Regions from separate parts of the Bradyrhizobium sp. 23 genome, predicted to be linked through region 2. Evidence: predicted binding sites of a transcription regulator. Region 2 holds the regulator's gene; each other region holds the start of a gene.
What was found. Region 2 encodes HrcA, which represses chaperone genes, less so after heat shock. Its sites were predicted from a motif close to GTTAGCACTCNCNNNNNGNGAGTGCTAAC; they were not measured.
Positions count from the first base shown of each region.

Region 1: IVB32_RS16020 (co-chaperone GroES) is a predicted target of HrcA. The motif match lies at 2,916-2,944, and genes of this name have one in related genera.
Region 3: IVB32_RS07560 (co-chaperone GroES) is a predicted target of HrcA. The motif match lies at 5,206-5,234, and genes of this name have one in related genera.
Region 4: IVB32_RS13010 (co-chaperone GroES) is a predicted target of HrcA. The motif match lies at 1,990-2,018, and genes of this name have one in related genera.

Region 1 is NZ_JADPJF010000064.1:189,888-197,615, reverse strand. It holds gene IVB32_RS16040 (tetratricopeptide repeat protein) at 1-1,139, shown strand, start outside; gene IVB32_RS16035 (hypothetical protein) at 1,208-1,624, shown strand; gene IVB32_RS16030 (cupin domain-containing protein) at 1,637-2,176, opposite strand; gene IVB32_RS16025 (usg protein) at 2,326-2,613, opposite strand; gene IVB32_RS16020 (co-chaperone GroES) at 2,987-3,301, shown strand; gene groL (chaperonin GroEL) at 3,346-4,986, shown strand; partial or broken gene lepB (signal peptidase I) at 5,102-5,847, opposite strand; gene IVB32_RS16005 (LysR family transcriptional regulator) at 5,957-6,790, opposite strand; gene IVB32_RS16000 (cysteine hydrolase family protein) at 6,923-7,516, shown strand; gene IVB32_RS15995 (glutathione binding-like protein) at 7,530-7,728, shown strand, end outside.
Region 2 is NZ_JADPJF010000151.1:496,708-504,435, reverse strand. It holds gene hemW (radical SAM family heme chaperone HemW) at 1-500, opposite strand, end outside; gene rdgB (RdgB/HAM1 family non-canonical purine NTP pyrophosphatase) at 487-1,122, opposite strand; gene rph (ribonuclease PH) at 1,134-1,847, opposite strand; gene hrcA (heat-inducible transcriptional repressor HrcA) at 2,029-3,117, shown strand; gene grpE (nucleotide exchange factor GrpE) at 3,214-3,831, shown strand; gene pncA (bifunctional nicotinamidase/pyrazinamidase) at 3,974-4,696, opposite strand; gene IVB32_RS39410 (hypothetical protein) at 4,833-5,774, opposite strand; gene dnaK (molecular chaperone DnaK) at 6,169-7,728, shown strand, end outside.
Region 3 is NZ_JADPJF010000037.1:302,238-309,965, reverse strand. It holds gene IVB32_RS07580 (L-lactate permease) at 1-900, shown strand, start outside; gene IVB32_RS07575 (META domain-containing protein) at 1,039-1,437, shown strand; gene IVB32_RS07570 (hypothetical protein) at 1,634-2,845, opposite strand; gene groL (chaperonin GroEL) at 3,046-4,677, opposite strand; gene IVB32_RS07560 (co-chaperone GroES) at 4,820-5,116, opposite strand; gene IVB32_RS07555 (hypothetical protein) at 5,430-5,951, shown strand; gene IVB32_RS07550 (protein phosphatase CheZ) at 6,201-6,980, opposite strand; gene IVB32_RS07545 (L,D-transpeptidase) at 7,295-7,728, shown strand, end outside.
Region 4 is NZ_JADPJF010000049.1:14,720-22,447, reverse strand. It holds gene IVB32_RS13020 (pyridoxal-phosphate dependent enzyme) at 1-384, shown strand, start outside; gene IVB32_RS13015 (hypothetical protein) at 580-981, opposite strand; gene IVB32_RS13010 (co-chaperone GroES) at 2,062-2,376, shown strand; gene groL (chaperonin GroEL) at 2,461-4,101, shown strand; gene IVB32_RS13000 (carbonic anhydrase) at 6,508-7,245, shown strand.

The DNA of each region.
Region 1 (7,728 bases), on a different contig from region 2:
CGCTCTGCCGTGTGCGCGCCTATGACGAAGCGATCGCAAGCTTAAACCGCGCGCTATCGATCAAGCCTGACTACGCCTCGGCGCTGTCGACCCGCGCCGTTGCATTGCGGGAGCTTCAGCGATTTGACGAAGCCATGGCGGATTGCAATCGCGCAATCGCCCTCGCACCCGACGACGCGAATGGATGGCTCTGGCGGGCCAGTATCTTGCTCCTGACCCGGCAAGTTGCCGAAGCATTGTCCGATTGCGAGAAGGCTCTCGCGGCCGATCCCGGCTTCTCTCAGGCCCACAGCCTGCTCGGCCAATGTCTCGCGGCACTTGGCCGGGTCGACGAAGCCCTCGCCAGTTTCGACAGAGCTCTCGACATCGAGCCTGATCAGAGCACGATCTCCAGCAAGATATTCACCCTCGATTTCATGGCCGACGCCAGCGTTGCGCAGCATCAGCAAGCGCGACATGTATGGTGGGAGCAGATCGGTGCGAAGATCGCCTCAGCAGCGGCGGGATCGCATGAGAACAGCCGCGATCCGGATCGCCGTCTGGTGCTGGGTTATGTCTCGTCGGATTTTCACACACATTCAGCGGCGTTCATTTTCAAGCCGGTCCTGCAGCACCATGATCGGGCACAGTTCGAGATCGTGTGCTACGCCTGTTCACCGAGAACGGACGCGACGACCCGTGAGTTTCAGGGGATCGCCGATCGCTGGCGCGACGCCTCGCAATGGTCCGACGATCGCCTCGCCGCTCAGATCCGCGCCGATGGCGTCGATATCCTGATCGATCTGTCCGGCCACACCAGCGGAAACCGCCTCGGTGTGTTTGCGCGCAAACCGGCACCTGTTCAGGCGCATGGCTGGGGCCACGGTACCGGCACCGGGCTGCCAACGATCGATTATCTATTCTCGGACCCGGTCGCCATTCCTGCCGCGGTTCGGCATCTGTTTGCGGAGACCATCGTTGACCTGCCGTGCTTTGTGACGCTGGCGCCGCTACCGGCCGGGATTGCGCGAGCGCCGACGCCGGCGCTTGCGAACGGCTTCATCACGTTCGGTGTCTTCAACCGCATCAGCAAGATTTCGAACGAGGCGGTGGGAGTCTGGTCCAGGATTGTCGAGCGGGTGCCGGTTCGCGACTGCTGATCAAGGATACTGCACTGGACGCCCAGCTGGTCCGCGACAATCTGCTGGCGCGGTTTGCCGCTTGCCGATTGCCGGCCGAACGCGTCGATCTGCTCGGAGCCACGTCGCGAGACGAACATCTGGCAACGTTCAATCGCGTCGATATTGGCCTCGACCCATTCCCGCAGAATGGCGGCGTCAGCACGTGGGAAGCCTTGCAGATGGGCGTGCCGGTGGTGGCGAAGCTCGGTCACAGCCTGCCGAGCCGTGCTGCCGGCTCCATCCTCACCGCGCTGGGCCTGCCGGAGTGGGTCGCGGACAGCGATGAGGCCTATGTCGAAATCGCAGCGAGCCGTGGGTTGCAGATCGGCGAGCTCGATAAGTTGCGCAGCGAACTGCCCGGACAGATCAGGGCTGCCGCCGCCGGCAACCCAATCTCATACGTGCAAGCGGTGGACGATGCCTATCGCGCGATGTGGAAACGCTATTGCAACGACGGCGGCTGATCTCCGCCTCGCCTACGCCTTCAACTCCACGGTCCTGAACTCCGCCGGCAGGATCACCTCCAGCAGCTCGACGTCGTCCGAATAGTCCAGGATCATGTGCTTGATCTTCGGCGGCTGGGTCCAGGCGCTACCTTCTTTCATCAGCGTCTCGCCCTCTCCGTCCATATAGGTCTTCACCCAGCCCTTGAGCACGTAGACCATCTGGAATTCGACGTCGTGAAAGTGCAGCTTCGACACTTCGTCCGGATTGCAGGGGCCTTGCAGCCGGATCACGTGCGCCTGCGCGAGGCCCTGGCTGGCGGCGGCGATGCCGAGGTCGCGATATTTCGCGTAGGTACGCAGACCGTCGGCTTTGAAGTCTTCCTCGCGGTGATGGCTGATCGCAATGCGCTGCTTGGGCCGCGCCGGTTTCTTGACGGATGACTTTGCCGTTGTCGTGGGGGCTTTTGCCTTCACCGCCTTGCGCGCCGTGGATCGTGCTGCGGGTTTGGCCCCGCTACGCTTCTTCACCGCGGCTTGCGATGCGCTGCGCGATTTTGCTTTCTTGGCCATGGGCGGCCTCCCCTGTTGTTATGGGGAGAGGCTAGCACAGAATGCGAAATCGCAGGGTGGGTTAGCGCTAACGTACCCACCACTTCCTTGCGCAATCTTTGAAGCATGGGGGGTTACACTGACGCTAACCCACCCTACAGCTCCGCCCTTCAATGCAGCCGGAATACGCCGTCCACCGCGCGCAACTCGGCCGGCTTGATCAGCTTGGAATGCGCCACTGTCACCGAGTGAAGCGGACCGTCGAGCTTTTCCTGCCAGAACGCCAGAAAATCCTTCAGCGCCGGAAATTTCGGAAACATGTCGTAGTCCTGCCAGACGTAAGTCTGGAGCAGCGAGGGATGATCCGGCATCCGATAGAGAATCTGCGCCGTCGTCATTCCGTAACCCAGCAGCTGTTTCCGGAAATCGTCCGAAACGGCTCCACTCCGCAAGCCCATGCCAACCTCCTTTGCAGGAGCGCATTCAAGGGGTGGCTTTCCGGTGCGCCTTAAGAGCCACCCGCTACTGATGCGCTCACATGAGAGAAATGTGACGCAAACTGACAATCCATCTCAAGCCCAAAAGTTTAACAAGCTGTTGAAATTCAATGCGTTAGCAGCAGATCTAGTTCCGTGCTAATACTGCGCCGAGCGCGATTAACGATGGAAAGAGATTTTGGCAGGCGGCGACTCCGAGTGCTATTTTTCTGCTACAAGCCCTTGCTCCCGCCAAAATCCTGCCTTATCTCAGTAGTGCCTGCGCTGGCACTCGCCGGCGCAGACTGCTAACAACCCAAAATTCCCAAATCGTGCAAAAGCTTAGGAGAACTGCATGAATTTCCGTCCGCTTCACGACCGCGTCGTGGTCAAGCGCATCGACGCAGAAGAGAAGACCGCTGGCGGCATCATCATTCCCGACACGGCGAAGGAAAAGCCCTCGCAGGGCGAGATCGTCGCCGTCGGCCCGGGTGGCCGCGACGAAGCTGGCAAGCTGATCCCGATCGACCTGAAGGTCGGCGACCGCGTGCTGTTCGGTAAGTGGTCCGGCACCGAGGTCAAGATCGACAACGTCGACCTGCTGATCATGAAGGAAAGCGACATCATGGGCGTCCTCGACGTCCCCGCTTCCAAGAAGAAGGCGGCCTAAGAGCCCCTCTCTTATCCAGTTAAACACCTAAGGAAAAAATCCAGATGGCAGCTAAAGAAGTCAAATTCTCGGTCGATGCGCGCGACAAGATGCTTCGCGGCGTCGACATTCTCGCCAACGCGGTGAAGGTCACGCTCGGTCCGAAGGGCCGCAACGTCGTGCTCGACAAGTCGTTCGGCGCTCCCCGCATCACCAAGGACGGCGTCACCGTCGCCAAGGAGATCGAGCTCGAGGACAAGTTCGAGAACATGGGCGCGCAGATGGTGCGCGAAGTCGCCTCCAAGTCCGCTGACGCGGCCGGCGACGGCACCACCACCGCGACCGTGCTGGCCCAGGCGATCGTGCGCGAAGGCGCCAAGTCGGTTGCCGCCGGCATGAACCCGATGGATCTGAAGCGCGGTATCGATCTCGCGGTCGAAGCCGTCGTTGCGGACCTCGTCAAGAACTCCAAGAAGGTGACCTCGAACGACGAGATCGCCCAGGTCGGCACCATCTCGGCCAACGGTGACGCGGAGATCGGCAAGTTCCTCGCCGACGCCATGAAGAAGGTCGGCAACGAGGGTGTCATCACCGTCGAGGAAGCCAAGTCGCTCGAGACCGAGCTCGACGTCGTCGAGGGCATGCAGTTCGACCGCGGCTACATCTCGCCCTACTTCGTCACCAACGCCGACAAGATGCGCGTTGAGATGGACGACGCCTACATCCTCATCAACGAGAAGAAGCTCTCCTCGCTGAACGAGCTGCTGCCGCTGCTCGAGGCCGTGGTGCAGACCGGCAAGCCGCTGGTCATCGTCGCCGAGGACGTCGAAGGCGAAGCGCTTGCCACCCTGGTCGTGAACCGTCTCCGTGGCGGCCTGAAGGTCGCGGCCGTCAAGGCTCCGGGCTTCGGCGATCGCCGCAAGGCCATGCTGCAGGACATCGCGATCCTGACCGGTGGCCAGGCGATCTCGGAAGATCTCGGCATCAAGCTCGAGAACGTCACGCTCAACATGCTCGGTCGCGCCAAGAAGGTGATGATCGACAAGGAGAACACCACGATCGTCAACGGCGCCGGCAAGAAGGCCGACATCGAAGCGCGCGTGTCGCAGATCAAGGCGCAGATCGAGGAAACCACCTCGGACTACGACCGTGAGAAGCTCCAGGAGCGTCTTGCCAAGCTCGCAGGCGGCGTCGCGGTGATCCGCGTCGGCGGCGCGACCGAGGTCGAGGTGAAGGAGCGCAAGGATCGCGTTGATGACGCGATGCATGCGACCCGCGCGGCGGTCGAGGAAGGCATCGTCCCGGGCGGCGGCGTCGCCCTGCTCCGTGCCTCCGAGCAGCTCAAGGGCCTGCGCACCAAGAACGACGACCAGAAGACCGGCGTCGAGATCGTGCGCAAGGCGCTCTCCGCGCCCGCTCGCCAGATCGCGATCAACGCCGGTGAAGATGGCTCCGTGATCGTCGGCAAGGTCCTCGAGAACAAGTCGTACGCCTACGGCTTCGACTCCCAGACCGGCGAATATGTTGACCTCGTCAAGAAGGGCATCATCGACCCGACCAAGGTGGTACGTACCGCGATCCAGAACGCAGCCTCGGTTGCGGCGCTCTTGATCACCACGGAAGCCATGGTCGCCGAGCTGCCCAAGAAGGGCGGCTCCGGTCCGGCGATGCCCCCGGGCGGCGGCATGGGCGGCATGGATTTCTGATCCAGCCATTCCGGCAAACGACAAAATGCGAAACCCCGGCAGCGATGCCGGGGTTTTGTTTTTCTTCGGTGGTCCCATCCCGGAGCAGCGCGGAGCCCGGAATGACAGTGGGGCTTCACCACACCTTCCCCAGCCGCTCCATGTGCGGTTCGCCGTGCTGGTCGAGCGACCAGAATATCCGCGTCACCTTGCCGACCAGATTGTCCATCGGCACGAATCCGATCGACGACATCACGCGGCTGTCACTCGAGTTGTCGCGATTGTCGCCGAGCACGAAGAAATGGCCCGGCGGCACGGTGTAGACGTCGGTGTTGTCGTAGTAGCCGTTGTCGACAAGTCCTGCGTCACGTAGGACGCGCCGTTCGGCAGCGTCTCGCGCCAGCGCTTGGCCTTCGCACCGTCATCCACGCCGCAGGTGGAGCCGGCGAATGCCTGCTTCAGAGCGACGCGCGTCACCGGGCGGTCATTGAGGATGAGTTGGCCCTGCCGCATCTGGATGCGATCACCGGGCAGCCCGACCACGCGCTTGACATAGTCGACCGCGGTGTCCTTTGGCGTCCGGAACACGACGACGTCACCATACTCGGGATCGGTGGCCCGGAAACGCCCGGAGATCCACGACGGCGCGAAGGGAAACGAATAACGGCCATAGCCATAGGCATATTTTGCAGCGAAGACGTAGTCGCCGACGACCAGCGTCGGCGTCATCGAGCCGGAAGGGATGTTGAACGGCTGAAACAGGAAGATGCGAAACACGAACGGCGGCGACCACAGCACCGGAATCAGGAGGATCAGGATGACGATCGCCTTCCATTCCCGCACTTTGGCCTGCGGGTGGATGGTTTCCTGAAGAGTGGTCATGCGCCTGCCCTGATCAAGCCCGTAGTCGTCGCGAGATTACGCAACCCTCGCGCGTACGCAATCCCATAACTTGGTCGCGCCGCGCGCGGATCGCGTTCACGGGTCGCAATCAACCGCGCGCGAGATCGCTGAAGCAGCGGCGGATCCATTCGATGGTGAGCCGCGTCGCCGGATCGCGCTTGAGATGGTTCTGCACCAGCAGCCAGACGTCGCGGCGCCCAGGCAGCAGCGTGGCGCGCAGGCGGCGATCGCCAAGTAAGTCCGCGCAGACATGCTCCGGCAACACGCCGGCGGCCTGATGCGCGCGGATCAGGTTACGGATGACGCGAACGTTGTCGGCAACGCAGCGCGCGTGGGCTTGCTTCATACGCAGGAATTGCATCTCGGGAATGGCACCGAGTTCGTCCGGATAGGCGCACAGCACCGGCTCGCCTTCGGTCGTGACAGGCTCAAAATAATAGAGCTTGACGTCACCGAGCCTGGAGATCGCGAAGTCGCCCTTGTCGGGCTTGCGCAGCCGGATAGCGAGATCGGCTTCCCAGCGCGAGAACTTGACGTTCTCGCTCGAGGTGAGGAATTGCAGCGTCAGGCCGGAATTGGCGCGCAGGAAGTCGCTCGCGCGAGGCGACAGAACCTCCTCGGCAACCGTGTTGGTGGAGGCGATACGCAGGCGTCCCACCGGGCCTGCAAGACTCTCGCCGACGCGACCGATCTCGGCGGCATGTGCGGCCATCGCCTCGACATGCGCCAGCACCGCCTCGCAACTCCGCGTCGGCCGGCGCTGGCCGTCCACCGCATCGAACAGCGGCACGCCGAGATCGCGCTGGATGCGCGCGAGCCTGCGGCCGACGGTGGTCTCGTCGATGCGCAGCCGCGCGCTGGCGCCGGCATAGGTGCCCTCGTCCCTGACCGCGGCGATGATGCGCAGATCGTCCCAGTTCATGGCGATGAGCCTAGCAGGCACGACGGGCTCCTGCAAATTTGCAGCCATATGCTGCAATAGTCCTGCACATTGGCAGGCCGCCGCCGCGCTACTGTGGCGCCATCCGATATGCCTTAGGAAGGCCCGACCCGCATGACCGCCCCAAAAACCTTGCTTGAATTGTCCGGCGCCGATCTCACTCCGCCCAGGCTCGCCGATTCCTGCCTCGTGCTAATCGACATCCAGAACGAATATTGCGCCGGGCCGCTCGCCTTGCCGGACGCGGAGCCCGCAATCGCCGCCGCCGCGCGCCTGCTCGCCCGCGCGAGGGCGAGCGGCGCTGCGATCTTCCATATCGCGCACAAGGGACGTGCCGGCAGCCTGTTCGACCGCGAGGCCGCGCGCGGCGCGATCGTCAGGAACGTGGCGCCGCTCGCCAGCGAAGCCGTGATCGAAAAGGCGCTGCCGAACGCTTTTGCCGGCACCGACCTGCAAGTCCGGCTGGCCGCAACCGGACGCACGAACATCGTGCTGGCCGGTTTCATGACCCATATGTGCATCAGCTCGACCGCCCGCGCCGCGCTCGACCTCGGCCTGCGCACGACGATCGCAGCCGATGCCTGCGCCACACGCGATCTTCCCGACGGCCGCGGCGGAGCGCTATCCGCAAGGATCATCCACGAGGTCGCCCTGGCCGAATTGTCGGACCGGTTTGCGATCATCGCACAAACCGAGACGTTGACCTGAAGGAGCGTAGGCGATGCTGCAACTCTATTTCTCACCGATGGCCTGCTCGCTTGCGAGCCGCATCGCGCTGATGGAAGCGGGCATCGAGGCCCGCTATCATCCGGTCCATCTCCAGACCAAGCAGGTCGTGGACGACGGCAGCGATTTCCTCGGCGTTTCCCCAAAGGGCGCGGTGCCGGTCCTGGTGCTGGAGAATGGCGAACGGCTGACCG
Region 2 (7,728 bases):
GCGTAGATCAGGTCGAACGAATAGCGATCGAACGAGCGGCGCGCGATAGCGACGGCATCGAGGGCCTCGCGCGCGCTGTGCATGCGGCCGAGCGCTTTCAGCGAGGCATCGTCGAGCGCCTGCACGCCGAGCGAGACGCGGTTGACGCCGGCGGCGCGATAGCCGGCGAAGCGCGTAGCCTCGACGCTGGTCGGGTTTGCCTCCAGCGTGACTTCGACGTCTTTCGCCACGGTCCAGTGCTTGCCGATGGCGTCGAGCACAGCGCCGACGGTTGCAGGCTGCATGAGCGAGGGCGTACCGCCGCCGAGAAAGATCGAGGTGACTTCGCGTCCGGGCGCGCGCTCGGCGGTCGCAGCGATTTCGCGCGCGAATGCTGACGCAAACCGCGGCTCGTCGATCGGGGCGTGGCGAACGTGGCTGTTGAAGTCGCAATAGGGGCACTTCGACAGGCAGAACGGCCAGTGCACGTAGACGCCGAAGGCTTCCTTAGCGCGGCTCAAGGCAGATCTCCGCCAGTTTCACGAAGGCGCGGGCACGATGCGACAGGCCGAGACCGAGCGGCGGCAGGCCGTGCTTCTCGATGCTCTCCATCTCGCCGAAGGTGCGGCTATGGCCGTCGGGCAAAAACATCGGGTCGTAGCCGAAGCCGGCGGTGCCGCGCGGCGGCCACACCAGCGTGCCGTCGACGCGCCCCTCGACCTCTTCGAGATGATCGTCGGGCCATGCAACGCAGAGCGCGGAAACGAAGTGCGCCTTGCGTTTGGCCGGCGTGGTCGCGCCGCGCTCCTGCAACAGACGCTCGATCTGCGCCATCGCTGCGGCAAAATCCTTGTTCGGGCCGGCCCAGCGCGCCGAGTAGATGCCGGGCGCGCCGTCGAGCGCGTCGACCACGATGCCGGAATCATCGGCGAAAGACGGCAGCTTCGTTGCCTGCGCCGCCGCGATCGCCTTGATCGCGGCATTGCTGCGGAAATCGTTTCCGGTTTCTTCCGGCTCGGGAAGGCCGAGCTCGCCGGCCGACACTGCTTCGATGCCGTAAGGCGCGAGTAGCTCCTTCATCTCGGCGAGCTTGCCGGGATTATGGGTCGCGATAACCAGCTTTCCGGTGATTCGGCGGTGCATCGGGCTATTGACTACGCTACCGCCAGTTTCTGCAAGTCCACGAGACGCGCGACGCCCTTGCGCGCCAGCGCCATCAACGCCAGGAACTCGGCTTCCGTGAATGGCTCGCGTTCCGCGGTGCCCTGGACCTCGATGATGCGGCCATCGCCGGTCATGACGAAATTGGCGTCGGTGTCGGCTTCGGAGTCCTCGGCATAGTCGAGGTCGAGCACGGGCGTGCCCTTGTAGATGCCGCAGGAGATCGCGGCGACGTTGTCGCGCAACACATTGGCCTTGACCATGTTGCGCGCCTTCATCCAGCTGACGCAATCGGCGAGCGCGACCCAGGCACCGGTGATCGAGGCGGTGCGGGTGCCGCCGTCGGCCTGGAGCACGTCGCAATCGACCGTGATCTGGCGCTCACCGAGCGCTTCGAGATTGATGATGGTGCGAAGCGAGCGGCCGATCAGGCGCTGGATTTCGACGGTGCGGCCGCTCTGCTTTCCGGCGGAGGCCTCGCGGCGGGTGCGTTCCGAGGTCGCGCGCGGCAGCATGCCGTATTCGGCGGTGACCCAGCCGCGGCCCTGGCCCTTCAGCCATGGCGGCAGGCGGTCTTCCAGCGTGGCGGTGACCAGCACGTGGGTGTCGCCGAATTTCACCAGGCACGAGCCTTCCGCATATTTGACCACGCCGCGCTCCAGCGTCACGGGGCGCAATTCGTCGGGCGCACGGCGGCTTGGCCGCATGGGAAATCCTCCAAAACTCTCAAAAAAGTGCTGTTGGCGGTGCTTGTAGGGGGGGTGAGGGTGGGCGGCAAGGGGGAAGATCGAGGCCTTCTTCACCCCCGATTTCCAATCCGCCAACGCCACGCTTGTCAGAAGCATCCGGGATAGACAAATTACCTGTGTCTTAGAGGAGTTACCGTCTGTGGCCCATCACGATCCGATCCATCTGATCGCGCCGCGCGCGGGCCTCGCCCAGCTCAACGAGCGTTCCCGCGACATCTTTCGTCAAATCGTCGAAAGCTATCTCGCGACCGGGGAGCCGGTGGGCTCGCGCAATATTTCGCGCCTGATTGCCATGCCGCTTTCGCCGGCCTCGGTCCGCAACGTCATGGCCGATCTGGAACAGCTTGGCCTAATCTACGCCCCGCACACCTCCGCCGGCCGATTGCCGACGGAACTTGGCCTGCGGTTCTTCGTCGATGCCCTGATGCAGGTCGGCGACCTCAATGACAGTGAACGGCAGGCGATCCAGAGCCAGTTGACCTCCGTCGGCCACGCGCAATCGGTGGAGGCTGCGCTCGAGGAGGCATTGACGCGGCTCTCCGGCCTGACCCGCGCCGCCGCCGTCGTGCTGACGCCGAAATCCAATGCGCGGCTGAAACATATCGAATTCGTCCGCTTGGAACCGGAAAAGGCATTGGTGATCCTGGTCGGCGAGGACGGGCAGGTCGAAAATCGCGTGTTGACGCTGCCGCCGGGAGTTCCATCCTCGGCGTTGACCGAAGCCGGCAACTTCCTCAATGCCCGCATTCGGGGCCGGACCCTGGCCGAGGCGCGGCTGGAGCTCGAGACCGCGCTCGGAGAGGCGCGCACCGAGCTCGATCAGCTGACGCACAAGGTGATCTCGGCCGGCATCGCCAGCTGGTCCGGCGGCGAGAACGAGGATCGTCAGCTCATCGTCCGCGGCCACGCCAATCTGCTCGAGGATTTGCATGCGCTGGAGGATCTCGAGCGCGTTCGCCTGCTGTTCGACGATCTCGAGACCAAGCGCGGCGTGATCGACCTGCTCGGCCGGGCCGAAACCGCGGAAGGCGTGCGGATCTTCATCGGCAGTGAGAACAAGCTGTTCTCGCTGTCGGGTTCGTCCACCATCATCTCGCCCTATCGGGACGCCGCCGGCCATATCGTCGGCGTTTTGGGCGTGATCGGGCCGACGCGGCTGAATTATGCCCGCGTGATCCCCACCGTGGACTACGCTGCCCGCATCGTCAGCCGGCTCTTGGGGGGCTGACCGGCGGCCGGGCCGATCACGGGCGCTTGATTTTCGCCGCCCGAAGCACGATATCCGGGCCAGAAACCCCCTGAGACGAATGCGAAAAGAGAGCCGATGACCGATCGAGACCGGCAACCCGAAGACACGAGTGCTGCGGCCGGCGAGCCCGTGGTGTCAAAACCCTACATCATGCCCGACGATCCCGAGCCCGGCTCCGTCGAGCTTCTGCAGAAGGAAGTCGCCGAGGCGCGCGACCGCATGCTGCGGACGCTGGCCGAAATGGAGAATTTGCGCAAGCGGACCACCAAGGAGGTCGCGGATGCCCGCCTCTACGGCATCACCGGCTTTGCCCGCGACGTGCTCGACATCGCCGACAACCTGCAGCGCGCGCTCGATGCCGTTCCGGCCGAAGCCCGTGCGGCGGCCGATGCAGGCCTCGCCTCGCTGATCGAGGGCGTCGAGCTGACTGAGCGCTCGCTGCTCAGCGCGCTGGAAAAACACGGCGTGAAGAAGTTCGACCCCTCGGGCCAGAAGTTCGACCCGAACTTCCAGCAGGCGATGTTCGAGGTGCCCGATGCGTCGGTGCCCGCAGGCACGGTCGTGCAGGTCATGCAGGCCGGCTACACCATCGGCGAGCGCGTGCTGCGTCCCGCCTTGGTCGGTGTCGCCAAGGGCGGCGCCAAGGCTGCGCCCGCTGCCAACAGCAACGAGCCGAACGGCGCGGCCAACTAAGTCGATCCTCATGGCGAGGAGGCGCGTCAGCGCCGTCTCGAACCATGCAGGCCGCGCTGCTGCAGCGCGGCCTTCATCCTTCGAGACGCGCGCGAAGAAGCGCGCTCCTCAGGCTGAGGGTCTTGCCGTTTTTTGACCGGGCCTACGCGCTCGCCGCGATATCCGCGGACTGAATCCGCTTCACGCCGGCCTTTGCCATGTCGGCCCAGGCTTTTGCCAGCGAACCCTGATTGTCGATGCCGCGGCAGGCGTCTTCCACCACATAGACCTCGAAGCCCGCCTTGCGCGCGTCGAGCGCGGTCCAGGCGACGCAGAAATCCGTCGCCAGCCCCGCGACGAAGACGCGCTTGATCTTGCGCGCCTTCAGATAGCCGGCGAGACCGGTCGAGGTCTTGCCGTCGGCTTCGAGGAAGGCCGAATAGCTGTCGACGTCCTTGTGAAAACCCTTGCGGATGATGAGCTCGGCGTGCGGGATCGCAAGGTCTTTCGACAGCGCGGCGCCGTCGGTGCCCTGCACGCAATGGTCGGGCCACAGCACCTGCTTGCCGTAGGGAAGATCGACGGTCTCGAACGGCTTCTTGCCGGCGTGGACTGACGCGAAGGAAATATGGCCTTGCGTGTGCCAGTCCTGCGTCATCACCACGTTCGAAAATGCTTTCGAGATCTTGTTGATGACGGGCACCACCTGCTCGCCTTCCTTCACGGCGAGGCTGCCGCCGGGCAGGAAGCAATTCTGCACGTCGATCACGAGCAGCGCGGATGCATCGTCCGGCTTGATCGATGCCGCTGCCAGAATTGCGGTTGGCGCGAGCGCCACGAGCGCGCTCGTCCCGAGCGCCGCCAAGACTTGTCGCCGATCCAGCATCATTCGCCTCCCTCCAGGATGAACTCAACGGAGGGGGAGCCTAGTTCCGTTCGTATACGAACAGAAGCCCGAAAATGCAGCCGGCTTTGGTGCTTGAGCCGCGGGTTCGGTGCACCTCTCCCGCTTGCGGATGCTGCTAGCCCTTCGGCTGGATGCCGTCGCGGACCGCGCGGAAGCGGGTGAAGGCGGCCGGCCATTGCTCGCGCGGGGCGCTGGCGATGATGCGCAGCGAGGCGCCGCCGCTGCTGAAGCGGATCCACTGCACCACGGTCACCGGCGTCTTGTCCTTGCCGCTGACGCCGTCGATCCGGGTCTCGAAACCCTGCTGGCCGCTGATGCGGATCGGCTCGGACATGGTGACGCGCGACTCGCGCACGCCGGGAATCTGGAGCGCCGCCTCTTGGGCGAAGCGGGCGCGGTCGTCGGCGGCTTGCGGTGTGGCGCCAATCACGCCGAGGATGATAAACGGCTTCGATTCATAGCCGGAGCTCTCGTCGCCGTCGGCCAGGATGATACTCGAGCCCGGCGCCAGCGTGCGGACGTCCTTGAAGTCGGCGAGATCGGTGATCTTGAACGGCATCAGTGCGATCTGCTCTTCGGCCGAGACCTGCTTCCGGGTGACGACGCTCGCGAACATCTGCCGCACCGCCTCGTCGGTGTAGATCTTGATCGCATTCTCCGGAATCTGCACCGCGACGTAGCCGGAGAAGCCGGCGCCCGGCACGATCATCGAATAGCGCCGCACTGGCGTCTCGCCCGCCTTGCCGCTCTCCGTGGTGAAATAGGCCACGCCCGCGGGCGTCTCGATCTTGTCCTGCTTGACGCCGTTGGTGCCGGCCGGGTTGGAGTTGAAGGCGCTCACGACCTCGCCATAGGCGGCCGGCGGCAGCTCCGTGATCAGCACCTTGACGTTGCCGTCCTCGCTCTCGAAGCCGGGAAAGGTCTTGGCCGTGCTGAGGCCGACCAATGGCACCATGCCGAGGCGCAAGCCGGGTGGGAAAACGGCGTCGGCGGCCAGAGCCGGAAGCGTAGAGGCGACGAGGAGGGCGAGCGCGGCGAGGGGGCGGATCAGCTTCATGGGCACTCTGATTGGTTCACATTGAGGCCGTTCGATGGTGGCCAGCCGGCCGCTTTGTCGCGCGAGGCAGCCCGAGGACGAGCCCGGCCGGCTGCCCGCCTTTTAACGGTTTTGGTCTGGCCGCAACAGGGCGGGGCGGGATGCGGTAGCGGATGCCGGCCAATCGCGGACCTGTTAATAATTCCTCACCCGCAAGGGCGGTGCAGCCCGGATATGTTCTTCCAAAACCCAATGTTTTCACGGCCGAAACTTGCGTTCGGTCCTTGCAGGCACCTCCCCCCCTCCTATATGACCCCCAACCATCGCAATATCGCGAATGTTTGATCTTAGGGGGTTTCGGTTCGGGTGCCTTCTGGGCCCAGCCAGCCTGCCGCAAAAACAAGGATACAGGACCATGGGAAAGGTCATCGGGATCGACCTCGGCACCACGAATTCGTGCGTCGCCGTAATGGATGGCAAGAACGCCAAAGTCATCGAGAATTCCGAAGGCATGCGCACGACGCCTTCGATCGTCGCCGTGACGGACGACGGTGAGCGCCTCGTCGGCCAGCCGGCCAAGCGCCAGGCCGTCACCAATCCCGAGCGCACGTTCTTCGCAGTGAAGCGCCTGATCGGCCGCCGCTACGACGACCCGATGGTCGAGAAGGACAAGAAGCTCGTTCCGTACAAGATCGTGAAGGCTTCCAACGGCGACGCCTGGGTCGAGGCCGACGGCCAGACCTACTCGCCCTCGCAGGTCTCGGCGTTCATCCTGCAGAAGATGAAGGAGACCGCGGAAGCCCATCTCGGCCAGAAGGTCGACCAGGCCGTCATCACCGTGCCCGCCTACTTCAACGACGCCCAGCGCCAGGCGACCAAGGACGCCGGCAAGATCGCGGGCCTTGAAGTGCTGCGCATCATCAACGAGCCGACCGCGGCCGCGCTCGCCTACGGCCTCGACAAGACCAAGGCCGGCACGATCGCCGTGTACGATCTCGGCGGCGGCACGTTCGATATCTCGATTCTCGAAATCGGCGACGGCGTGTTCGAGGTGAAGTCGACCAACGGCGACACCTTCCTCGGCGGCGAAGACTTCGACATGCGCCTGGTCGGCTATCTCGCCGACGAATTCCAGAAGGAGCAGGGCATCAACCTGCGCAACGACAAGCTCGCGTTGCAGCGCCTAAAGGAAGCCGCCGAAAAGGCCAAGATCGAGCTGTCGTCGACGACGCAGACCGAGATCAACCTGCCCTTCATCACCGCGGACCAGACCGGCCCGAAGCATCTGACGATGAAGCTCACCCGCGCCAAGTTCGAGGCGCTGGTCGATGACCTCGTTCAGAAGACCGTCGAGCCCTGCCGCAAGGCGCTGAAGGATGCCGGCCTCACCGCCGCCGAGATCGGCGAAGTGGTGCTGGTCGGCGGCATGTCGCGCATGCCGAAGGTCCAGGAAGTCGTGAAGCAGCTGTTCGGCAAGGAGCCGCACAAGGGCGTCAACCCAGACGAAGTCGTGGCGATCGGCGCCGCGATCCAGGCCGGCGTGCTTCAGGGCGACGTCAAGGACGTGCTGCTGCTCGACGTGACCCCGCTGTCGCTGGGCATCGAGACTCTGGGCGGCGTGTTCACCCGCATCATCGACCGCAACACCACGATCCCGACCAAGAAGAGCCAGGTGTTCTCGACCGCCGAGGACAGCCAGAACGCGGTCACCATCCGCGTCTTCCAGGGCGAGCGTGAAATGGCGGCCGACAACAAGATGCTCGGCCAGTTCGACCTGATGGGCATTCCGCCGGCCCCGCGCGGCATGCCGCAGATCGAGGTGACCTTCGACATCGACGCCAACGGTATCGTCAACGTCTCGGCCAAGGACAAGGCCACGTCCAAGGAGCAGCAGATCCGCATCCAGGCCTCCGGCGGTCTGTCGGAAGCCGACATCGAGAAGATGGTCAAGGACGCCGAGGCCAATGCCGAGGCG
Region 3 (7,728 bases), on a different contig from region 2:
TCGATGGGGGCGCTGATCCTGTTCCTGAAGGTCTGGCAGCCCAGGCAGCTCTGGCTGTCGCCGGCGCTGCGCGGCCGCGATGAATCGGCCGCCACCATGGCCGCGGCAAAACCGATGGACAAGACGCCGCTGACGCAGAGCGAGCTGTTCAGCGCGCTGCTGCCGTGGATCATCGTCTGCATCGTGATGCTGATCTGGGGCAATGGTGGATTCAAGACCTGGGCGAACTCGATCTTCACCTGGAACTATCCCGTTCCCGAGCTGCATCAGATGATCAACAAGATGCCGCCGGTCGCGCCGGGGCCGACGAAAGAGAGCGCGGTGTTCGGCTTCACCTATCTCTCGTTCACCGGCACCGGCATGCTGATTGCGGCGATCATCTCAGGCTTCCTGATGGGCGTCGGTCCTGGCCGGCTCTTGACGGAATACGGGCGCACCATCCGGCTTTGCGCGATCTCGCTGATCACGATCTCGGCGATGCTCGCGATTGGCACGCTGACGCGGCTCTCCGGCGTGGACGCGACGCTCGGTCTCGCCTTTGCTGCAACCGGCGTGCTCTATCCCTTCTTCGGCACGCTGCTCGGCTGGTTGGGCGTGGCGCTAACGGGATCGGATACCGCTTCCAACGTTCTGTTCGGAAATCTTCAGAAGATCACCTCCGAGCAGCTTGGTCTGTCGCCGATCCTGATGGCTGCGGCGAACTCGTCCGGCGGCGTGATGGGCAAGATGATCGACGCCCAGTCGATCGTGGTCGCGTCCACCGCGACGAATTGGTACGGGCACGAGGGCACGATCCTGCGCTTCGTGTTCTGGCACTCGATCGTGCTGGCCTCGTTGGTCGGCGTGTTCGTGACGCTGCAGGCCTATGTCTGGCCGTTCACGGCGATGGTCCTGAAGTAGCAGGCCACGCCCGGCTTCAAGCCAAATCCCCGCGAGGTTGCTCCTCGCGGGGATTTTTGCGTGGCCCATGGGCGAACCTTCTCAACGGCGCCGCCGTCTTATAGAAGGTGCCGCAAATCACGTCGGTCGAGAGGTCTCATGGTTTCGTTCAGGCAGATGGTGTGTGCGGCGGTTGCAACGCTCGCGATGTCCACGCTCGCGCGTGCGGAGGACGGTTTTCCGTTCGGCACCGAGATGACGCTGGAGGCGCTGCCGCAGCCGGGCTCGAAGCGGATTCCGAACATCGAGATCGGCGACAATGGCGAAGTCGTGCTGGAGCTCTGGTGCAAGGGCGGCAAGGGCCAGTTCTCGGTTGCCGGCAACACCGTGATCTTCGTCCCCGGCCAGATCCAGGACCGCTCCTGCCCGCCGGCAAGGGCCCAGGCCGACGACGATCTCGTTGCAGCCCTGGGCAGTGTCGAGACCTGGAAGCGCCAGGGTGACGTGCTCACGCTCGTCGGCCCCAAGCCGCTGCGCTTTCGCGTCAACGGCAATTAGCCCCTGCTGTCATTCCCCGCGACCCGGCTACGCCAAGGCTTCGCCGGGGTTGAGGTCCAGGGGCGCCGAAGCTTTAGCACAGGCGGCAGGCGGGGAATCCAGTACGCCGCGGCTTCTCGATTCATCAAAACCTTCTCGGAGTACTGGATCGCCCGGTCAAGCCGGGCGACGACCGAGAGTTGATATGCGGGCTACATCACTTCCACACCGACTTGTCGGCGTCCCAGCGCTGGCCTTTCAGCTCCTTGGTGAGCGCCTCGACCGAACCGTTGTCGTCGGGCTGATCGCCTTCCTCGTCCGCGGTCGCTTCGTCCGAGAGATTGAGCTTGGCGCCGCTGCTCTCGTCAGTGGTCGTGGTCGCGGGACTCCCGATCCAGAGCATGAGCTTGTCGGTCGTGCCGGGCTTGTCGGGCGAGACGAGGCCCGCGACCTCGATCGTGTCGGTGAGCTCGAGCGCGGGAAAATCCTGGTTCGGTCGCTTGAACACCAGCTTGAGCTTGCCGGTCGCCGGGTTGAAGCTTTGCGAGACCGGCTTTGCCGCGAGCGTCCTGCTCAGCACGCCAGCCACCGCGGCCGCGAGCTTGTCGCGGTTGATCTTGTCGCCCTCGCGCCAATCGGCGGCGGCAATGCGGATGGTGCGGTCCATCTCGGTCATGCCCGCGGTCCAGCCCGCGGCGGTGACGCCGGGCGTCGCCTTGAATTTCGCCAGCAGCGCGCCGGCGCGCTCCGGATCGACCGACATGTTGATGGTCTGCTCGCCCGCGCGCAGCGCGTCGCAGCCGACGGTGAGACTCGCCAGCGTCACCTCGACGTCCTGGCCCTTCAGGCTCTTCAGGAACTCGGTCGCGGCATCCAGCTTGACCTTGACCGCGATCGCTTCCGGCGAGACGTCGGTGAAGTCCTTCGGCTGCGGCGTGATGCCGTCGTCGGAGGTCTGGTTGTCGAGGAATTCCTTCTCGCTGAGATCGGAATTGTCGGGCGAGGTGACCTCGGTCACGGTCTGGCCAATGCTGATCTGGCCGCGGAATTCGAACGTGTCTCCGGCCTGTTTGCGCAGCAGCTTGACTGTGACCGGCGCCTTCGCGCCGAGGCTCTGCGTCGTACCCGTCAGGTTCTGGCCCGCGACCTGGAGATTGACGACGAAGCGGTCCTTGCGGTCGGAATTCTTCGCGACGGGATAGCAGACGTCGAGCACGGCTGCGGTGACGGTCTTGCCCTGGCGTGTCTCTTTCAAGATCACGTCGGCATTGCCGTCCATCAGCCCGTCGATCGAGGTGAAATAGCGCGTCTCGACGCCGCCGGGCGCCGTGGCCTTCGGCGCCAGCTTCATCTGGGCGGATGCGACCTCTGGCGAACCTGCAAGCAGAGCCGCCAGAACGGCCGTGGAGCAAAACACAAGCGCGCGCATCGACGAAATCCCCGGGCAAAGTGGGCATGATCCGGAAAGTGTGAAGCGGTTTTCCGACGAGATCAGGCCCAAACAATTCGAATCGGCCGTCACCGTAGTGGGTTTTGGCCGCCGGTTGAATTGGAAAGCACGGGCCATGATCGGCAAAAAGAAGGCCGCCCGGAGGCGGCCTTCGCAGCACTGTCAGGCGAGGTTCGGCCTTAGAAGCCGCCCATACCGCCACCGGCCGGCATGCCGGAGGCGGCTTCCTTCTTCGGCGACTCCGCGACCATGGCCTCGGTGGTCACCAGCAGACCGGCGATCGATGCGGCGTCCTGGAGCGCGGTACGCACCACCTTGGCGGGGTCGATGATGCCCTTCTCGACCATGTCGACATACTCCTCGGTCTGGGCGTCGAAGCCGAAGGTCTCGGACTTGTTCTCCAGGATCTTGCCGACGACGATCGAGCCTTCCACGCCCGCGTTCTCGGAGATTTGGCGGATCGGGGCTTCCAGTGCCTTCAGCACGATGTTGATGCCGGCCTGGACGTCGGCATTGGCGTTGGTCAGACGGCCGACCGCCTTCTTGGCGCGGAGCAGCGCGACGCCGCCGCCGGGGACGATGCCTTCCTGCACCGCGGCGCGAGTGGCGTTGAGCGCATCCTCGACGCGGTCCTTCTTCTCCTTGACCTCGATCTCGGTGGCACCGCCGACGCGGATCACCGCGACGCCGCCTGCGAGCTTGGCGAGGCGCTCCTGGAGCTTCTCACGGTCGTAATCCGAGGTGGTTTCCTCGATCTGGGCCTTGATCTGGCCGACGCGGGCCTCGATCTCCGGCTTCCTGCCGGCGCCCTTGACGATCGTGGTGTTCTCCTTGTCGATCACAGCCTTGCCCGCGCGCCCAAGCATCTTCACCGTCACGCTCTCGAGCTTCATGCCGAGGTCTTCGGAGATCAGCTGGCCGCCGGTGAGGATCGCGAGGTCCTCGAGCATGGCCTTGCGGCGGTCGCCGAAGCCCGGCGCCTTGACGGCGGCGACCTTCAGGCCGCCACGGAGGCGGTTGACGACCAGGGTGGCCAGCGCCTCGCCCTCGACGTCCTCGGCGATGATGACGAGCGGCTTGCCCGACTGCACCACGGCTTCCAGCACGGGCAGCATGGCCTGCAGGCCGGACAGCTTCTTCTCGTGCAGGAGGATGTAAGCGTCCTCGAGCTCGGCCGTCATCTTCTCGGGGTTGGTGACGAAGTAGGGGCTGAGATAGCCGCGGTCGAACTTCATGCCCTCGACGATGTCCACCTCGGTGTCGAGTGACTTGTTCTCCTCGACGGTGATGACGCCCTCGTTGCCGACCTTCTGCATCGCCTGCGCGATCATCTTGCCGATGGCGGCATCGCCGTTGGCCGAAATGGTGCCGACCTGGGCGACCTCGGAGGAGGCGGCGACCGGCTTGGCGCGCTTCTCGATGTCCTTGACGACGGCCGCGACCGCGATGTCGATGCCGCGCTTGAGGTCCATCGGGTTCATGCCGGCGGCAACCGACTTGGCGCCTTCGCGGACGATGGACTGGGCCAGCACGGTCGCGGTGGTGGTGCCGTCGCCGGCGAGGTCGTTGGTCTTGGAGGCGACCTCACGCACCATCTGGGCGCCCATGTTCTCGAACTTGTCCTCGAGCTCGATCTCCTTGGCGACGGTGACGCCGTCCTTGGTGATGCGGGGCGCGCCGAACGACTTCTCGATGAGCACGTTGCGGCCTTTCGGGCCGAGCGTCACCTTGACGGCGTTGGCGAGAATATCGACGCCGCGCAGCATGCGTTCGCGCGCGTCTCCGGAAAACTTGACGTCTTTGGCAGCCATGGTCTGCAATTCCTCTTCTTCGTGATGTGTCTTGCTAATTGGGTCGCCTCATTCCGGGGTCCGCGATCGAACCCGGCGGAATGATGCATGCCCGGATCGAGTGACCCGGGCATGCATTCAGCGGCCGTTCAGGCGTCTGGCCTTAGGCCATCACGCCCATAATGTCCGACTCCTTCATGATCAGGAGCTCATCGTTGTCGATCTTGACCTCGGTGCCCGACCACTTGCCAAACAGCACACGGTCGCCGACCTTGAGGTCGATCGGGATCAGCTTGCCGGCCTCGTCGCGACCACCGGGGCCGACGGCGACGACTTCGCCCTGGGACGGCTTTTCCTTGGCCGTGTCCGGAATGATGATGCCGCCCTTGGTCTTTGACTCGGCGTCGATACGTTTGACCACGACACGGTCATGCAGCGGACGAAATTTGGATTTAGTCATGACGTTTCCCTTTGGAGGCTCGCTTCGGAAGGAGAGGAAGTGGGCGGGCGGCGCTTCCGTCCACCCTTCCCGAGGATCGATCGGCGCGCGTTAGCAATCCATCTTTCAGAGTGCTAATGGTGCGCCCGGGAATATGGCTTGGCCGCGATCCTGTCAAGCAAAGGTGGTTAAGCGATTGGTGAGACGGATATAGGATGGTGACATTGGAAACTTGTTCGGGGTGCCGGCGTATTAAAGGACGTCATTGCTCCGGCAGCGGTTTTGCGCTTGGCTGCGTAAGGGGTGCGGCCATGGTTTTGTCCGGGGGAATGCCATGATCAGTTCAGCTCACGCGCGCACGGTCGCCAATCTGGCGGCGGCTTCTTGCCTGGCGCTGCTGCTTGGTGCCTGCGGCGGCGGCATGAGCCTGCCGTCCTTTTCTTCGTCCTCACCGCCCCCCGAGGCCGAGCCCGGCACCGGTCCGGAAATGCCCGCGTCGATCCGCGCCGACGAGATCGTCGGGCGCTGGGGCCTGGCCTCGTTCCAGAACCCGGCCGACCGCGCCCGCACCGAGGCTGCCGCCCGGGCCCAATGCAAAAATCCTTACGTGATCACGGCCGGCTCCTCCGGCGGCGTGATCATGCATCTGGCCGACCAGGCAACACCGCAGGAGCTGCGCCTGAAGGGCTCGCCGAGCGGCAAGAACTATATCGGGCCGGCAGGTCCGACGCCCGGCGACCAGGACCGCGAGATCGTCTCCTTCGACGGCCGCGTCCTCATCACCCGCTTCATCGACAAGGACGCCGCCACCCGCTACGGCAACATGGTCTACGTCCGCTGCGCGCCGAGGGCGTAGTCTCTATCCTTCGTCATGCCCCGCGACCCGGCTACGCCAAGGCTTCGCCGGGGTTGAGGTCCAGGGGCGCCGAAGCTTTAGCGTAGGCGGCAGGCGGACATCCAGTACGCCGCGGCTTCTCGGCTCAATCATTGCCGTCTCTGGAATACTGGATCGTCCGCCTGCGCGGACGATGACAGCGGGGGACGATAGACAACAAAAAAACGCCGGCTTGCGCCGGCGTTTCGTTATTCAGAGCGTCGCGTCCGTTCAGTCGAACAGCGCGTCGATGTCGTCCTGCGAGGCGTGGCCGACGTCGCCTGCGAGCTTCGGGCCGTTGAGAAGCTTGTCGTCATCGCTGCGGGTGTCGACCTGCGGCACGACGTGGGACTTGATCGCGTCGACGCCGCCCCAGATTTCCATCATGGAATTGATGTGCTGCTCGATGAACTTCATCGTGCTCATGACCTTGCTGATGCGCTGACCAGTCAGGTCCTGGAAGTTGCAGGCTTCGAAGATCGAGATGACGCGTTCCTGGATATCGTCGGCGAGCCGCTTCTGCTGATCGGCCGATTGCACCTTGGCCATCGCGCTGGCCGCCTGGTCGATCGACTCGGCGGCTTCGAGGATCTGCTGGGTCGCCTGTTCGGTACCGCCGACGACCGCGCCGAGCTCGCCATTGACCTTGGCCATTTCGCCGCCGTCGAAGCTCTTGCCATGCAGTGTCGCGATCTCGCGCTTGGTGCGGTCGATGGCGTCGTGGATGAGGTCGAGCTCGACCTTCAGCTTCTCGCACTGCTCGATCTGCGCTCGGTAAGTATCGAGCATGGTACGGGCTTCCGAGAGCTCGTGGGCGGTGGAGGCGTCGATCGCCGCCATGGCGGCGCTGCCGGACAACGGCGCGGTGCCCTTCGCCATCTGCGTGCGGATCGCACGCAACTCGGCCATGATCTCGCTATGCATCGGCGCAGCCTCCTCAATCATTTCGGGGCTGGGCATCTCGCCGACAATAGCCTCCTCGACACGAAAACGTTTGCGGTGAATAGCCATCAAGAACTCCCCCCACCTCACTCACGCGTCTTTGTAGGCAGAAGCGATTTAACACGAAGTTCACAGCCGGAACTGTCGTACGGCTGTGCGCGACGGCTTGCAAACGAGCGATTAACCATGCGTGCGCGGCGTTCATCGAAAATAAACGCTGATCGCCAAATTGCGCCGCTGCCGACGACGTGGTGAATCGAAATGGCGTTTCCGTTTACCAAACAAAACGGCTTTTGCTCTTTATTGACCACGTCGCGGGTGCGGATCAGCCATCACCTCGCCACGACGCATGTGATCTAGACGAAACAGTACAGAGTACGTCGATGTTCAAGAAAATGTCTGTTGCGCTGCTTGGCAGCGCTTGCACCTTCCTTGCCGGCGTCAACAGCGCCAGCGCCTTCGACAATAGCGTGCCGAACGATCCGCCCGCGGTGCTGTACCAGCCGCAGGTGCCGCCTGCGCCGGTTCGCGTCGCGTCCAATTCGAACATGGGCGGCGGCTTCATCGAGTTCATCTTCGGTGACGGGCCCGGTCGCGGTCCGGCCTACGCTCCGCAGCAGCCGGTGTATCAGCAGCAGCCGGGTTATTATGACCAGCGCCGCCTGCCGCCGATGGGCGAACCGCAGATGCAGGACGCAGGTCTCCAGCAGGAGGCGGTCGACCCGCGGCAGCGTCAGTTCGATCCGAAATTCGAGAAACAACTCGTTGACTATAGCGGCAACGAAAGCGCCGGCACGATCGTGGTCGATACGCCGAA
Region 4 (7,728 bases), on a different contig from region 2:
TCTCCGGGCTGCATCGTGACGGTCGAGCCGGAAACCGCAGCGTGTCTCGCGCCCGCGCTCGCGGCCGGTCGCCCGATTCGGGTGATGGGCGATCTCCGAACATCCGCGGAGATGCTCTCCTGCGGCCAGGCGAGTGCGGCCGCCGTTGCGGTGCTCAGGCGTCACGGCGCTCGCGCCATCACCGTGCCCGAGGCGGAATTGGTGGATGCTGTCCGCGTACTCTCCGCCCACGATGGCCTTGCCACCACGCCGTCCGGTGCGGCGGGCCTGGCGGGTGCCATGGCTGCCCTCGCAGACCCGAGCCATACAAGGGATCTCGGATTCGACCGGTTGAGCCGCATTCTCGTCCTCCTCACCGAACGCGCCTGGGAGGACCGAACGTGAGCACCGCAATCTTCGCTCCTAGTTCGACTTGCATCCTCTCAGTGACGCCATGTCTGGCAGGCTCGACGCTTCATCACTGGATCATCGGCGGTCCGTCTCCGGCTCGAGAACCCAGCGGCGCGCCCCCGACGGAAACGGGCCCTTCTGCTTTAGGCGGGCGAGTGGCTCTTGTAGTCGGCTTTGAAGCGGCCTGGGCTACTGGCGCACGAATATCTGCAGGAGATGCGCAGCAGTGTTCTGCAGAGACTCAATTCTTGAGGTCAGGGCTGCGATTTGATCTAACATGCGTTTCAAATCGGCTTGCTGCGCATCGATGTTGCGGTTGAGCGCTGAAATCTCGTCGCTCACCTGCTGTTGCCCCGACCGAATCTCCGAAAGGGCCGCTTTGTCTTCAGGTGACAACGCCAGCATTGGGACGACTTCACGTGCCACTAGCGCCTCGATCATTCGGTCGATATGGGGCCGGTAAAATTGACCCCCAACGCATAGCCCGATGAAGATGGCGACAAATCCAACAACCCACGGAAGGCGTCTTGATGACGTCTGCAAGACGGGCGGCAACTCCGAACCGTTCGCTTGATCAATCACATCCATCATTCTTTCTCTCGATCTATATTGGCTCTCGTTGCCGCGGTAGTAGATGACGGTCAAGAGCGTCCATGCGAAGCTAATTGGTCATGCGCACAAAGATATCTGGAAAGATCATGCCGCTTCAGCGTCCAACACGACTCTGCTCGTGCAACGAATCGATGTTTTCCAGCGCCAACAGGCACTCGGCGCATTAACGCCGCACGGGCAACGAAAACACGCACGATACGATCGCGTCCATAGCTCTAAGTACACTCGCGATGGCGCGGGCTCCTCCGCACCAGCGGCAATCTGCCGGGAGCGCTGTCGAAAGATAAACAAGCACGCTCGCAGAAGGCGGGCTCAGCTAGCTTCTCAGATCAACTCTGCGCCCGAACCGATGGCTACAGGCAAAGTTAAAGCTAGCCGACTGAGAGATGACGAATCGCGATCTATAAGAACGGGCATTATCTGCGCGAGTCTAACAGCGAGCCTCTTAACCAGGATCATGAGCCAGGAGCCACGGCTCCCCTATGCCGGAATTTACCGGTGTATGGGCTGGCATCGTGAGATCGGCATCGTAGCGGGGCCACGTCTTACCGCCACAAGGACATCATACGCACGCGGTGCATTTTTCAAGCGTGACCACCCGGTTCGCAGACTTACTCGGAAATACAAGGAATATCGATTGGCGACTGAGTGGGCCTATCTTTTCGACTTGCAAGCCTAACAGCCTGCATTGAACGCGGCGGCATTTTCGCGGCGAGGTTAGAGCAAGCCCATCAGGTGTCAGTCGTTTCAAAATTGCGATGGAATTGGTGGGGAATTCTTCGGAACGCGTGGACTTCTGGTTTTTGTGGCGGCGAGATTGGGTTGAGACGCAGAGCCGTACGACTCACTCAGAAGAAAGTCGGGTGCTCGCGGCAAGCCGAGAAAGTGATCTGGGGCGGCCCCAACAGGGATCCGCCCGCCCAGCGGATTTTTCCTGCTACAAACACTTGTTCCCCAAAAAATCGGTCCTATTTCAGCTGCGCCTGCATTGGCACTCGCGGGCCACGATTGCTAGCAATCGGGAAATCTTCAACTGTAGTAAATGCTTAGGAGATCTGCATGGAATTCCGTCCGCTTCACGACCGCGTCGTGGTCAAGCGCATTGACGCAGAAGAAAAGACCGCTGGCGGCATCATCATTCCGGACACTGCCAAGGAAAAGCCTTCGCAAGGTGAAGTCATCGCCGTCGGCCCCGGCGGCCGCGACGAGAGCGGCAAGCTGATCCCGATCGACGTCCTGGTCGGCGACCGCGTCCTGTTCGGCAAGTGGTCCGGCACCGAGGTCAAGATCGACCAAGTCGACCTGCTGATCATGAAAGAGAGCGACATCCTGGGCGTTCTCACGGACGCGTCCGCCAAGAAGAAGGCCGCCTAAACCATCGCTCGCACCGCTCATCCTGAGGGGCCCTGCTGGGCGTCGCAAAGGGTGAGACCAAGTAAAACATTCAGGAAGACCCACATGTCAGCCAAAGAAGTCAAGTTCGGCGTAGACGCCCGCGACCGCATGTTGCGCGGCGTCGAAATTCTCAACAACGCGGTAAAGGTCACCCTCGGCCCCAAGGGCCGCAACGTCGTGCTCGACAAGTCGTTCGGCGCTCCGCGCATCACCAAGGACGGCGTCACCGTCGCCAAGGAGATCGAGCTCGAGGACAAGTTCGAGAACATGGGCGCGCAGATGGTGCGCGAAGTCGCCTCCAAGTCCGCCGATGCAGCCGGCGACGGCACCACCACCGCAACCGTGCTCGCGGCTGCGATCGTTCGTGAAGGCGCCAAGTCGGTTGCCGCCGGCATGAACCCGATGGATCTGAAGCGCGGTATCGATCTCGCGGTCGAAGCCGTCGTTGCGGACCTCGTCAAGAACTCCAAGAAGGTGACCTCGAACGACGAGATCGCCCAGGTCGGCACCATCTCGGCCAACGGTGACGCGGAGATCGGCAAGTTCCTCGCCGACGCCATGAAGAAGGTCGGCAACGAGGGTGTCATCACCGTCGAGGAAGCCAAGTCGCTCGAGACTGAGCTCGACGTCGTCGAGGGCATGCAGTTCGACCGCGGCTACATCTCGCCCTACTTCGTCACCAACGCAGACAAGATGCGCGTTGAGATGGACGACGCCTACATCCTCATCAACGAGAAGAAGCTCTCCTCGCTGAACGAGCTGCTTCCGCTGCTCGAGGCCGTGGTGCAGACCGGCAAGCCGCTGGTCATCGTCGCCGAGGACGTCGAAGGCGAAGCGCTTGCCACCCTGGTCGTGAACCGTCTCCGTGGCGGCCTGAAGGTCGCGGCCGTCAAGGCTCCGGGCTTCGGCGATCGCCGCAAGGCCATGCTGCAGGACATCGCGATCCTGACCGGTGGCCAGGCGATCTCGGAAGATCTCGGCATCAAGCTCGAGAACGTCACGCTCAACATGCTCGGTCGCGCCAAGAAGGTGATGATCGACAAGGAGAACACCACGATCGTCAACGGCGCCGGCAAGAAGGCCGACATCGAAGCGCGCGTGGCTCAGATCAAGGCGCAGATCGAGGAAACCACCTCGGACTACGACCGCGAGAAGCTCCAGGAGCGTCTTGCCAAGCTCGCTGGCGGCGTCGCGGTGATCCGCGTCGGCGGCGCGACGGAGGTCGAGGTGAAGGAGCGCAAGGATCGCGTTGATGACGCGATGCATGCGACCCGCGCGGCCGTGGAAGAAGGCATTGTCCCGGGCGGCGGCGTCGCCCTGCTCCGTGCCTCCGAGCAGCTCAAGGGCCTGCGCACCAAGAACGACGACCAGAAGACCGGCGTCGAGATCGTGCGCAAGGCGCTCTCCGCGCCCGCCCGCCAGATCGCGATCAACGCCGGTGAAGACGGCTCGGTGATCGTCGGCAAGGTCCTGGAGAAGGAGCAATACGCCTACGGCTTCGACTCGCAGACGGGCGAGTATGGCAACCTGGTCAGCAAGGGCATCATCGACCCGACCAAGGTGGTCCGCACCGCGATTCAGAACGCTGCATCCGTGGCGGCCCTGCTGATCACTACCGAGGCCATGGTCGCCGAGCTGCCGAAGAAGAACACCGGCGCGCCCGCGATGCCTCCGGGCGGCGGCATGGGCGGCATGGACTTCTGATCCAACTCTCTCAAAAATGTGATCCCCGGCAGAAAAATGCCGGGGGTCATTTTTTGCTCGTGGCTTTTTCAGTTCGTTGTTCTGATCTCGCGCTATGCGCTCCCGCTATTTGCACTGGCGACCTTAACGAACTCACTCGTCAACCGCACTCAATCCACGAGCCCCCTGGATGCATAGGTGTATTCGAGTGGCCAGCCGGCGCGCGTATCCCGTGAGATTGGCGGCCGCGCTATGCCCGCCGTCAATATTTTCATAGCAGTAGTGGGGCTGGCCGAGCGCAGCAAGCCTGGCGCTGCCTTGCGGCCGTAGGCCGGATGCACGCGGTCGTCCTTGTTGGAAGTGAGAAATGAACGGGATCCGGTCTTTGGCCTGAAGCATGCTGAGCGCCTCCTCAAAGAAGCGGCGATTGCAGGGATCTGATTGGAGCACGCCGAGCGTCTTGTCATTCTCGGCGCGGGCCCAAGCCAGTGCGCGCGGCTCTTCGATTTCCTGGAGCCAAAGGAAGGGCCGCAGGGGCCGACTTCTGGAGAACCGCCGTGGAGGACAGACACGTCAGCGAGAGCAACAGGGCGGCAAGGAGCGAGTGTTTCATGGGAGTGATCCTGGACTGGCTGGGCCGCCCGGCTCACGCGAGCGAGCTGGGCCGGAAGCAGACAGAAGAGGTACATTCGGTCTAGACAGCGGACATGCGTGGGACCGTGCCCACCGGTCCAAACGAAGCAAGCAGGGTGCCGCCTGAAAATTGGAGCTCCTCCAGTCGCCCGGTCGCGCCCGTTGGCTCAAACCTGACAATGTGGTGTTAGCTTCAAGCATTGTGATGCGCTTTACGCTTCTCACCGATGGAACAGAGGTGCCCTGCGCTGGCGTTTCACAGATCGGTCCGTGATCGCGCTAGAAGCATTTATGGCGCGCCTGGCTTGCAACGGCACGTGCTCAAGGAAGGCTCTCGCGCGGAGAATTTGCCGCGGCTTGGTGCAGCGAGCGCGAGCACATGTCAGCACGGCGCGTCATCCTGCGGAGGGTCAGTGACGAGCCCGCCGAAACGGCAGGTCGTTCTCGCAATTCGCAGGCATTGCACGAAGTGACTCGCACTCCGCGGGATCGACCATAAGCATTTGCAAGCGCAACGCACCCTTAGGCGCACATACGCAATCACCTGCGCAGATTCCTCGGGTGAGAACAAGAACTGGCTTCACCGAATCAAGCACAGGCTCTCGGCTTTCGTCAAAACCGTCAGGGCAACGTCTCTTGATTGTTCATTAAGAGCCGCCACCAATGGTAGTTCGCTACTCACCGACCTGCGAAATCGAGGCGGCGACCCAGGGAGAGGTTGGTCTTACCGGCTGGCAACGACGGCCGTGATTTCCCGAGTCTCTGGTGGTCCGATGCTGACAGGGTGCCAAGGTCAACAAGCGTGCATAATCAAAGGTCTCGAGCATGGCGCGATTCGCCTTTCGACACGCGCTTGATCTTGGCACCGCTGCGTTGGCGCACGAAACGACTTCGTTTGCGCCGGCTACCGCCGAAGGCAGGTGTTCGGCACCTGAATTAATCCGGCGGACCGCCAACCGTGCACAGTCTTACATACGAGTTTGTGACGTTAGATTCCCTTCGAAGCACTTGAGAACGGTTAGGGCACATGCTTGCATGCCATCGAGCAACTTGACTTCTTCGCGCCTGCGCCGTGGAGGAAGAAGAGAATATGCTGTGCAATGGCAGACGCCCGCCACTCCTAGTGTCCTTACTGTTGGCCGTTAGCGTCAGCACGATGGTCAAGGCCGAAGAGCCCTCACCGAAGTACGCTGAGGTGCTCAGTGCCTTGCAGACCGGCAATACTCCGAACGTCATACTGGACCTAAACCGCTGCACCACGCGCACCTTGGGACGGCGCGCAGTTCGTCTAGAAATTGGAATGAGGCTTGAGCCGTTCTTAGCTGCGTCGCAATGTGATAGGCATCCCATTGGGCACGCGCCGATGACAACTTCGGTCGGGCTACATTACCTGAGGAGCACTAGCGACCAGGATGCCCAGTTCGTTCGTGCTCACCGTGCGTGCGCACATGGGGATCCCGGCGCTAAGGCCGTTCGCGCGGCTCCGCGTTCACTCCACTCCTCCCAATCTAGTGAAGCGCATGCCGCCTGAAGAACGGCTGTTTGGGAGGCGGTGACGTTGTCTCGAAATCCTGATCAGGCTGCCGTAATGACACTTTAGAACTCCTTCTCGGAGCCATTTTGGATAACGCCCATCGCGCTGTCATCAAGCGAAGCGAGAGGCGCTAGGGCGAACACATCTGTGCAACTGAGTTGGTGCACCTCCATAGGCAAGGCGCTGGGTAGCGCTGGTTCCGCAGCGAGGCCAAGCCCGAAGCCACGGGACGGCGTAGAGCAGCACTCGAAGAGGGGAACATGTGTGAAGACTGCCTACCGATCCTGCCTTATCCGATGACGCCGTCTCGCCGTTCGCTAATGCTGTTCACGGCTTCGGCGGCGGGCATCCTGCTGGGCGGTAGGATTGCCGGTGCCATGGAAGCAACAGCGCCGCCAAAACCGGACAACCTTCTCACGCCGGACGCTTCGCTGAAGCGACTAATGGAAAGCAATGCGCGCTACGTGCATGGCCTATCACGACTCGACGATTTCAGGCAGGAGCGCGAAGCTTTAATCAGCGGGCAAAATCCATATGCAGCGGTCCTAACCTGCGCCGATTCACGTATTGCACCCGAACATGTTTTCAATAGCGGACTTGGCGATCTGTTCGTCTGCCGTGTCGCTGGTAATTTCGCCAACGATGAAATGCTAGCCAGCATTGAATATGCGGTGGCCGTGCTAAAAACCCCGGTGGTCATGGTACTTGGCCACGATCGCTGCGGCGCCGTCGGTGCTACGATCGAGTCTTTAAGAGAGGGCAAGTCTTTGCCTGGGCACATTCCATCTCTCGCCGCCGCACTTGCGCCCGCGGTAAAAGCGTCTTCCCAGGAAAGCGGGGATGCACTCGCAAATGCGATCCGGCAAAATGTAATCGACAACGTCAATAAGCTCAAATCGGCAGCTCCGATTCTAAATATAGCAATTGAGCAGAATAGGCTGAAAGTCGTCGGGGGTCTTTATCGGCTCGACACCGGCCGAGTCGAATTGGTGAGCTGACCGTCATCAGAGCCCTATTCTGAGCAGTGCCGTTTGAAGCGACAACGTTGAAAGGTTGTTGTCTCTGCCGCCGAGCCGACCAGATCCTGGTGATCGGAGGGACGGATCTTACGCAGCGGGCCGGCGCAGCGCCTTCACGTGGCAAGCCCCCACCGGTGGGACCGAATGGATAGTACGTTACGCACGGACCTGGCTACTTCCGGGAAGCCAAAAGCTTGGAGATCTTTCTGCGATCATTTCGTTGAAAGGACTTGAATCGCACGTAACGTCACATTGTACGATCTTGAAATGAAATCGCGACCTCAAACAAACGAATGTAACCTACTCCTAGCGTCTGGGGGTTTTGGCGTAACGATCCTATCCTATTTCGAATTTGCGGCGAACGCTCGCCGCAAATGAGCCGGCGGCAACTCTCCCTTGCCGACGGTCGGTGCGATGTGTAGCAGCGTCGCTCCTCCCAGACTAACTTCGCCCGGCTTCCAA